Regions from separate parts of the Amycolatopsis sp. NBC_00438 genome, predicted to be linked through region 1. Evidence: riboswitches for the same ligand, from Rfam matches in the RefSeq annotation. Region 1 holds a riboswitch; each other region holds the start of a gene.
The links. Region 1 has a riboswitch for thiamine pyrophosphate ahead of OG494_RS44130 (thiamine ABC transporter substrate-binding protein). Riboswitches for the same ligand answer to the same signal wherever they lie in the genome.

Region 1 (3,265 bases):
ACGTGATCTCCGAGGTCGAAATCCTCGACGAAGTCCAGGGCCGGCGTTACCGCGAACTCGCCCAGGAGTCGATCGTGCACCACGACGGCCGTTACCTCGCCCGCGGTGCGACGCCGACGGTTCTCGAAGGGGGACTGCGACGACCGCGTGGTCCTCGTCGAGTTCCCGGATCGCGAGACGGCCGAACGCTGGTACGCCTCGGCCGAGTACGCCGAGGCGCTGCAGCTCAGCAAGACCGCGCTGCGGCGGCGGTTGCTGCTCGTCGACGGCGTGGCCTAACGTCGGCTTCGTGGAGCCGCTGACCGCTGATCTCTTCGCGCCGCAATGCCCGTCCGGCGATACGCCGTTCCGGATCGGGGACAAGTGGGGCGGCATGGTCGTCGTCTGCCTGAAGGACGGGCCGCGGCGGTTCTCCGAACTGCGCGTGCCGCTGAGGAACGTCAGTCCGAAGGTGCTCACCGAGACACTGCGGTCCCTCGAGCGGGACGGGATGATCACCCGCAAGACCTACGACGAGAACCCGCCACGCGTCGAGTACGCGCTGACGGACCTGGGCCGGACCTTGTTCGAGCCCATGGACCGTTGCCGCGAATGGGCGGAGAAGTACCTGCCGAGCTTGCGGGCGGCCCGGCAGGCCTACGACCGGGCGGATTAGCCGAGGAGGCCCATCAGCGCGATCGCGATCAGCACGACCGCGGGCGCGAGGGCGTTGATCCAGGCGCGCTGGGCGGTGGTCAGGGTGGCGGGGGCGGGGGTGCTGTTCATGGCGTTTCCCTACGAACGGGCCGATGCTTCCGCGTGTTCAGCGCGTTGACCATGCCGAGCGTTAGCAGCTGTGACGAAGCTCACCCGATCATGCCGCTGACCAGCGGAAACAGCACTCAGCCGTCCGAGTGACGGCGGTTGCGGACGGTGAACCAGAGCACCCCACCGGCCGCGGCCACCATCGTCGCGAATGCCGTCGTGCCTACCACGATCGCCTGGGTCATGACTGTCCTCTCGAGTCCGAAGTCCTTTACCGAGAGACGTCGAACCCGGGCTTTCGTGCACTGAGAGTAGGCGGGATCACAGTCCGTCGAGAACTTCGTTGATCTGCTTGGCCAGCGCGAAGTCCTTCTCCGTCAACCCGCCTGCCGAATGCGTGCTGAGGTGGAAGGTCAGCGTGCGCCAGCGGATGTCGATGTCCGGGTGGTGGTCGGCGGCCTCGGCGAGCACCGCGACCCGGTCGACCACCTCGATCGCCTTCGGGAAGCTCGGGAGCTCCACCTCTCGCCGGATCACCGCGCCCGTGCGGACCCACCCGTGGAGCAGAGCTCGATCGGCCTCGTCGTCGCTCAAGATTTCCGTCATGCCTCCATCGTCCAACGTCCTGGACTACGCTGCACGGTTGCCACGGGAGTCCGGTGAGCCGGGCTGAGAGGCGGGGTGACCCGCGACCGTTAGCACCTGATCCCGGATCATGCCGGCGAAGGGAGGGCTTTCCCTCCTCGTCCGGCGAAGTGCAGGAGGGTAGATGAAACGCAGGGCTGTACGCGCCGCGACGGCCATCGCCGCCGTCAGCGTCGTCACAGCGGCGTGCTCGCTGTCGGACGGGTCCGGTGACACGAAGCAGACGCCCACCGTCACCCTGGTGACGCACGACTCCTTCCTGGCGCCGCAGGAGGTGCTCGACGCCTTCCAGCAGCAGTCGGGCATCAAGATCTCGGTGCTCAAGCAGGGCGACGCCGGTTCGCTGACCAACAAGCTCGTGCTGACCAAGGCCAACCCGGTCGGCGACGTCGCGTACGGCGTCGACTCGACGTTCGCCTCGCGCGCGCTCGCCGAGGGCGTCTTCGAGCCCTACACCAGCCCGGAGGCCGACCGCGGGCCGCAGCGTTACGCCGTCGACCCGGAGCACCGGCTGTCCGCGGTCGACGTCGGCGACGTCTGCGTCAACGTCGACACGAACTACTTCACCGCCAAGGGGATCCCGGCGCCGGAGTCGTACGACGACCTGGCCGACCCGAAGTACAAGGACCTGCTGGTCGCCGAGGATCCGGCGACGGCGTCGCCCGGGCTCGCGTTCCTGCTCGGCACCGTCGCGAAGTACGGCGAGGCCGGCTGGAAGGACTACTGGACCAAGCTGAAGGCCAACGGGCTCAAGGTGGTCAGCGGCTGGGAAGAGGCCTACACCAAGGACTTCTCCGGCTCGTCCGGCAAGGGGCCGCGGCCGATCGTGGTCTCGTACGCGTCGTCGCCGGCCGCCGAGGTGGGCGACGACGGGAAGCCGCGGACGAAGGCGCTGCTCGACACCTGCTACCGGCAGGTCGAGTACGCCGGGGTGCTGGCCGGCGGCAAGCAGGAGGAGAACGCGCGCAAGGTCGTCGACTTCCTGCTTTCGCAGCAGTTCCAGGCGACGGTGGCGGCCAACATGTACGTCTACCCGACGCGCCAGGGTGTCGACCTGCCGGCGGGCTGGGCGCAGGTCGCGCCGCTGCCGCAGAAGCCGCAGGCGCTGACCGCGGACCAGGTGCAGGCCGGGCGTGAGAAGTGGATCGGCGAATGGCGCACGCTCGTGCAGTGACATCCCGGAGCCTCCTGGCCCCGCCGCGGACCACCCGGGGGCTCGGCCTGGCGCTGCTCGGGCTGGGCCCGATCGGGTTCCTGGTGGTGTTCTTCGCCTGGCCGGTGCTGGCGATCGTCGGGCGCGGGTTCGCCGCGGGCGGGCTCGACGTCGTGCTGGGCGACCCGCAGACGTGGCGGCTGGCCGGCTTCACGGTGGCCACCGCCGCGGGCTCGACGGTCGTCGCGGTGCTGGCCGGGCTGCCCGTGGCGTTCCTGCTGGCGCGGGCGAAACTGCCCGGCGTCGGCCTGGCGCGGACGCTGGTGCTCGTGCCGTTCGTGCTGCCGACCGTCGTGGTCGGGCTGGCGTTCCGGGCGCTGTGGCCGGACGGCGGCGTGCTGCCGATCGTGCTGGCCAACGCGTTCTTCAACGTCGCCGTCGTCGCGCGGACGGTCGCCGGGCTCTGGGCGCGGCTGGATTCGCGGACGTCCGACGCCGCCCGGGCGCTCGGCGCGTCGCCGTGGCGGGCGTTCCGGTCGGTGACGCTGCCCGCGCTGGCGCCCGCGATCGCGTCCGCCGCGGCCGTCGTCTTCCTGTTCTGCGCCACCAGCTTCGGCGTCGTGCTGATCCTCGGCGGCGCGCGGTACCGGACCCTGGAAACCGAGATCTACTTGCGGACGGTCGACCTGCTCGACCTCTCCGGCGCGTCGGCGCTTTCGCTGA
Region 2 (3,265 bases), 570 kb from region 1:
CCGGAGCAGTTCCAGCACGCCGGAGCCGCCTTCGGCGTCGGCGCGGCGCATCGCGACGGTGGTCAGCTCGGTGCCGGACGCGACCAGCGCGCGTTCGAGCACGGCGAGGTTCGCCGCGCCGCCGGTGCCGATGATCAGCCGTGACGACAGTTTGTGCGTGCCGATGACCAGCGGTTCTTCGTCCACTTCGTCCACTTCAGCCTCCCTGGACGGCGGTGAGCACGTCGAGCGCCGCGCCCTTCGGCACGGTGGTGGTGGCCCAGTCACCCCGCCGGACGACGACACCGTCGACCGCGACGGCGATCCCGGGCCGTTGCCCGCCGGCGGCGTCGAGGACGTCGGCGACGGTCGCGTCGTCCGGGAACTCCGTCCACCGGCCGTTGAGCTTGATCTCCATCACACGTGCTCCTTCTGGTGCAGGCGAGCGGGCGAAGCCGCTTCGACGCCTTCGGGCGGCTTCGCGCCTTCGAGCCAGGCGACCACGGCGTCCGCGGTCACGGGGGCCAGCAGCAGGCCGTTGCGGTGGTGCCCGGTCGCGGCGTAGACGCCGTCGTCCAGGACACCGAGGTACGGCAGCGCGTCGCGGCTGCCGGCGCGCAGGCCCGCGGCCGTCTCGGCCAGCTCGTACTCGGTGATCGCGGGGAAGACGCGCTCGGCGCCCTCGATCAGCTCCCGGACGCCGCGCGCGGTGACGGCCCGGTCGAAGCCCGCTTCGTACTGCGTCGCGCCGAGGACGAGCTCCTGGTCACCGCGCGGAACGAGGTAGATCGGCCGGCCTTCGACGACGGCCCGGACGGTGCGCGTCGGCGGCGGCAGGCAGCCGCGGCGGGGTTTCAGGCGGAGGATCTCGCCCTTGAGCGGGCGGACGGCGTCGGCGAGCTGGGGGTGCAGCCGCCCGGTCCAGGCGCCGGCGGCGAGCACGACGGCGTCGGCGTCCGGGGTCGTTTCGACGCGTTCGCGGACGAACCGGACGTGGTGGTTGACGCAAGCCGCGTAGAGCGCGTTGAGCAGTTTCCGGTTGTCCACAGCCAGGTCACCGGGTACGTGGAGTCCACTTCGGACGGACCCGACGCCGGGTTCGAGCCGCTTGGCCTCGCGCCCGGTCAGGCGTTCGGCCGCGCGGCCGAGGGAGTGCAGGTAGCCGGCGAGGATGTCGAGGTGGCCGGCGTCGGCGCTGTCGAAGGCGACGACCAGCGTCCCGTGCTCGGCCAAACCGGGATCGACGCCCTCTCGGCCGAGGTCGTGGGCGAAGCCGGGCCAGCGGCGGAGGGACTCTTCGCCGAGGGCGAGGACGTCTTCCTCGCCCGGCCAGGCCTCGGTGACCGGGGCGAGCATCCCGCCGGCCAGCCAGGACGCGCCGCCGCGCACGGGTTCGGGGTCGTAAACGGTGACCGCGTGGCCGTTCGCGGCCGCGCGCCACGCCGCGGACAGGCCGATCACGCCGGCGCCGACCACGGCCAAGGTGTTCGTCATGGGATCACGCTCCCTGCGCCGGCATGACCCGGATCAGGTTCCACGGTCGGAGCGGCAGCTCCCTCTCAGCCCGTGCCTCGGGCTCCCGTGCGGACTCGTTCACCCTACTGCGCCGGTCGTTACCAGTCCAACCACAGTCACGGCCGGATGGCTTCCGGGACAACGGCACGCACCGCTCGGGGGCCGGCCCGCCGGGTACGGTCGCCGCTATGCCCGCCCTCTCCGGTGACAAGATCCGCGCCCGGCTCGACGCCGCGCGCCTGTACCTGTGCACGGACGCCCGAACGGCCCGTGGCGACCTGGCGTCCTTCGCGGACGCGGCGCTGTCCGGCGGCGTCGACATCATCCAGCTGCGCGACAAGACGGGCGCCCTGGAAGCCGCGGGCGAGATCGCGGCGCTGGAGGTGCTGGCGGAGGCGTGCGCCCGCCACGGCGCGCTGCTGTCGGTGAACGACCGGGCGGACGTCGCCCTGGCGGTCGGCGCGGACGTGCTGCACCTGGGCCAGGACGACATCCCGGTCCCCCTGGCCCGCCGCATCCTCGGCGACGACGTGGTGATCGGCCGTTCGACGCACTCTGTTGACCAGGCTTCCGCCGCGGCTTCCGAACCGGGGGTGGACTACTTCTGCACGGGCCCGTGCTGGCCCACCCCGACCAAGCCGGGCCGCTCGGCACCAGGCCTGGACCTGGTCCGTTCGACGTCGGCCGCCGCGCCTTCACGGCTGTGGTTCGCCATCGGCGGCATCGACGTCCCGCGGCTGCCGGAGGTCCTGGCGGCCGGGGCTTCCCGGATCGTGGTGGTCCGGGCGATCACGGAGGCGGAGGACCCGGCGGCAGCGGCCCGCGAGCTGCGGTCCCACCTGGTCTGACACCGAAGTCCGTGAAGGACTCCTTACCGGCTCTTATGGCCGGTAAGGAGTCCTTCACGGCTTTACGGGGTCGGGGTGGCCGCTGCGCCCTGGCTGGTCGGGGGTGCCGCCGAGGTGGTCGGCTTCTGGGAGGTCGTGCTCGGCGTTGTCGGGGTTGTGGTCGGTGTGTCCGACGAGGTCGTCGGCGGGGTGTTCGACTGCGTCGTCGTCGACGACGTGTCCGTCGGTGAGTCCTGGGTGTCGTTCGTCGAGGTCGAGGGCGTCGTCGACGGGGCCGGGGTCGAGGGGCCCGAGCCGCTGCCGAAGATCTTGCCGATGCCCGCTCCCGTGCCGCCCGCTACCTTGCCGCCCGTGGCCGCGTCCACGCTGACCATCGCCAGGATTGCCACCGCGAACGCCACCACGCTCGTGCCGATGATCAGCGGCCAGCGCAGCTTGCGCAGGCGGCCCGGTTCGTCCTCCGCGGGCAGGTCGTCCGGCCGTTTCAACTGAACCGTGGGCTGCTCGGCCAGCGGGACCTCGGCACCGCCGCGACGGCGGATCCCCGACGTCGCCAGCTGCCGGGCCTTCACCGCGGCCGCGCGGGTGCGCTGCAGCGAGCGCAGGTACACCTCGCCGCCGACCGTGGTGATCACGCTCGCCACGCCCGCGCCGGCCACCGTGCCCGCCACGCCGAGCGTCGAGCCCAGCAGCGCCGCGGTCACCGCCGCGAGCGCCGCCGCCATCACCTGCGCGATGCGCAGGCCGGACTTTGCTTCCTTCGTTTCGGAAGTCGCTGCGTTCTCCTTGCTCATGATCCCGATCCGGTAGTAAGTCTTCTCCCCTGTCCAACGTGTAAGGCGCGCGGGAAACTCCCCGCGTTGCCACGGCGTGAGGAGCGCCACGTTGACTGTCCATTATGGACAGTGTAAATCGAACGGTTT
Region 3 (3,265 bases), 560 kb from region 1:
CGCCGCGCCGATGGCCGAGGTGATGTGGTCGTACGCCGGCGCGATGTCCGTCGTGAGTGGACCGAGGGTGTAGAACGGCGCCTCGCCGCAGAGCCGTTCCTCCAGCTCGACGTTCTCCTTGATCTTGTGCATCGGCACGTGGCCGGGGCCCTCGATCATCACCTGGACGTCGTGCGAGCGCGCGAGGTGCGTCAGCTCGCCGAGGGTTTCCAGCTCGGCGAACTGCGCGCGGTCGTTGGCGTCGGCGATCGAGCCGGGGCGCAGGCCGTCGCCGAGGGAGAACGTGACGTCGTACTGGCGCAGCAGCTCGCAGAGTTCCTCGAAGTGCGTGTACAGGAAGGACTCCTGGTGGTGCGCGAGGCACCACGCGGCCATGATCGAGCCACCCCGGCTGACGATGCCGGTGACGCGCCGCGCGGTCAGCGGGATGTAGCGCAGCAGCACGCCGGCGTGCACCGTGACGTAGTCGACACCCTGCTCGCACTGCTCGACGATGGTGTCGCGGTAGACCTCCCACGACAGCTTTTCCGGTTCCCCGTCGACCTTTTCCAGCGCCTGGTAGATCGGCACGGTACCGACGGGCACCGGCGAGTTGCGGATGATCCACTCGCGCGTCTCGTGGATCCGCTTGCCGGTGGACAGGTCCATGATCGTGTCGGCACCCCAGCGGGTGGCCCACACCATCTTGTCGACCTCTTCCTCGACCGAGGACCAGACGGCCGAGTTGCCCATGTTGGCGTTGATCTTCACCAGGAAGTTCTTGCCGATGATCATCGGTTCGGACTCGGGGTGGCGCCGGTTGACCGGGATCACCGCGCGGCCGCTCGCGACCTCGTCGCGCACGAACTCCGGCGAAACCCGTTCCCGCGCGGCGATGTACTCCATTTCCCTGGTGACGACGCCTTGTTTGGCCCAGCCGAGCTGCGTGTTGTGCTCACGGCCGTCGGCCCAGTCGGCGCGAAGCCGGTGGAGTCCACTATGGACGTCGATCTTCGCTTCAGGGTCGGTGTACGGCCCGGAAGTGTCGTAGACGTCGAAGTGTTCGCCGTTCGAGAGGTCGATCCGGCGGGCCGGAACGCGGAGTCCGGATTCGGTCTGGTGGTAGACCTTGTGCGAACCGGTGATCGGACCGGTCGTGACGGAGACGTCCTTGTTCTCCAAGGTGGTCAACGACTTTCACTCCCTACGCCGGCATTACCCGGTCAGGTTCATGCGGTCGGTGACACCCGGGACAAATCCCCAGTCACCCTCTCAGCCCGCCATGGCGCGAGCTCCCGCGTTGTGGTGTTGTGCCACCGACCATGCCACGCCGGGGCGCCAGACTCAAGTCCGCTCACCTCACCCGACCAGTTCGGCCGGTGTGGCGTAGACGTCGACCATGGCTCCGTTGCGCAGCACGGTGATCGGCAGTGCGGTGCCGATCACTTCGGCGAACAGCTGCCGCTGGATGCCCTGCGCGTCCGACACCCGGGCGCGCCCGACGGTCAACACGAGATCACCCGTTCGCAGCCCGGCGCGCTCGGCGGGCCCGCCGGAGACGACTTCGCGCACCCGCAGCCCGGCCTCCTGGCCGGTGCGCTCGGCGACGTCGTCGGGCAGCGGCGCGGGCACGCCGACAACGCCGAGGTACGCGCGCCGCACCCGGCCTTCGACGACGAGGGTGTTGATGATCCGGCGCGTGGTCGAGTTGATCGGCACGGCCAGGCCGAGCCCGACGCCGGCGACCGCGGTGTTGATCCCGACGACGCGGCCGGCGGAGTCGGCGAGCGCGCCGCCGGAGTTGCCCGGGTTGAGCGCGGCGTCGGTCTGGATGACGTCCTCGATCACCCGGCCGGCGCGGCCGTGGCGCACCGGGAGCGCCCGGCCGAGCGCGCTGACGACCCCCGCGGTGACCGAGCCGGAGAAGCCGAGCGGGCTCCCGATCGCCACCACGAGCTGCCCGACGACGAGCTTGTCGGCGTCGCCGAGCACGGCGGCGGAGGGCGTCTCGCCGTGCGCCCGCAGCACGGCGAGATCGGACAGCGGATCGGCGCCGACGACGTCGAAGCGTGCTTCGCTGCCGTCGGCGAAGGTCGCGACGCCGCTCCGGTCCTGGTCGACGACGTGCGCGTTGGTCAGCAGGTAGCCGTCGTCGGCGAAGACCACCGCGGAGCCGCTGCCGCGCGCGAGCTGAACCCCGGCGACGTGCGGGGTGACGGTCTTGGCGACCGTGCTGACCGCGCGTGAGTAGGCGTCCATCGCCTCGTCCATGAGTACCTCGATTACACCGTTGCAGGTCCTTCAATAGTGCGCCGCGAACAGCCGGAAGTCCGTTCGCTGCTGGTGAACCGGCGGCGTGACCGGACCAGTGACGGTCAGTGGTTCACCGATTCGGACCATGCGCCGGTGAAGAATCGGCGAGACACTGCCTGTCGCTTCTGTAACGGTGCAGAAGCGACATCACTGTGGGGTTGATATGCGCAAACTCATGGTCTCGGCCCTCGCCGGGCTGCTGGTCACCGGGCTGATACCGGCGACCGCGGCGGCCCAGGGGACGGCTCCCGGGGCGCCCGGCGCCCATCCCAGCTGGCTGCCCGCGAACAAGACCGGCTTCGGCACGGCTCACGACCGGTCGAGCAACGTCTGGTTCACGCTCCAGGGCGGTCAGCTGTCCGAGGTCTACTACCCGGACCTGTCGACGCCGAGCGTCCGCTCGATGGACTTCGTCGTCACCGACGGGCGCAGTTTCGCCGTCGCCGACAACACGGCCAGGTCGCAGCAGGTCCGGCGGACCGACGACGACAGCTTGGTTTACGAGCAGACCATCACCGACGACCAGCACCGGTGGCGGCTGCGCAAGACCTACGTCACCGATCCGGCCGCGACGACCGTGCTGGTGGACGTCGACTTCCAGTCGCTCACCGGGCGGCCGTACCAGCTCTACGCGGTCGCCGACCCGGACCTGACCAACGACGGCTCCGACGATTCGGCCGCCCGCAAGGGGGACGCCGTCACCGCGTCGGACGCCACCAACGCCGCCGCCCTCACCGCGAAGCCCGCCTTCACGAAGACCAGCGTCGGCTACGCGGGCGCGTCCGACGGCGGCACTCAGCTCGCGAAGACGTTCAAGCTCGCGACGTACGACAGCGCCACGAAGGGCAACGTCGTCCTGACCGGGCAGACCGCGGCCGACGGCGTGCGCACCCGGCACGTCACCCTCGCGCTCGGCATGGGCGCGAAGGCGTCCGACGCGCTCGGCAACGCGCAGGCGTCGCAGCGGCGCGGT

Region 2: it holds a riboswitch for thiamine pyrophosphate, as region 1 does, so the genes downstream of both, thiO (glycine oxidase ThiO) here and OG494_RS44130 (thiamine ABC transporter substrate-binding protein) in region 1, are expected to answer to the same signal.
Region 3: it holds a riboswitch for thiamine pyrophosphate, as region 1 does, so the genes downstream of both, thiC (phosphomethylpyrimidine synthase ThiC) here and OG494_RS44130 (thiamine ABC transporter substrate-binding protein) in region 1, are expected to answer to the same signal.

What each region holds. Positions count from the first base shown of each region.
Region 1 is NZ_CP107923.1:9,543,056-9,546,320, forward strand. Features, by position in the region: partial or broken gene OG494_RS48535 (hypothetical protein) at 3-74, shown strand; gene OG494_RS44115 (DUF1330 domain-containing protein) at 106-279, shown strand; gene OG494_RS44120 (winged helix-turn-helix transcriptional regulator) at 290-655, shown strand; gene OG494_RS44125 (4a-hydroxytetrahydrobiopterin dehydratase) at 1,066-1,350, opposite strand; TPP riboswitch at 1,383-1,492, shown strand; gene OG494_RS44130 (thiamine ABC transporter substrate-binding protein) at 1,514-2,563, shown strand; gene OG494_RS44135 (ABC transporter permease) at 2,626-3,265, shown strand, end outside.
Region 2 is NZ_CP107923.1:8,968,793-8,972,057, reverse strand. Features, by position in the region: gene OG494_RS41270 (thiazole synthase) at 1-186, opposite strand, end outside; gene thiS (sulfur carrier protein ThiS) at 197-397, opposite strand; gene thiO (glycine oxidase ThiO) at 397-1,473, opposite strand; TPP riboswitch at 1,467-1,572, opposite strand; gene thiE (thiamine phosphate synthase) at 1,683-2,342, shown strand; gene OG494_RS41250 (hypothetical protein) at 2,405-3,136, opposite strand.
Region 3 is NZ_CP107923.1:8,980,088-8,983,352, forward strand. Features, by position in the region: gene thiC (phosphomethylpyrimidine synthase ThiC) at 1-1,170, opposite strand, end outside; TPP riboswitch at 1,164-1,288, opposite strand; gene OG494_RS41325 (S1C family serine protease) at 1,339-2,250, opposite strand; gene OG494_RS41330 (glycoside hydrolase family 15 protein) at 2,456-3,265, shown strand, end outside.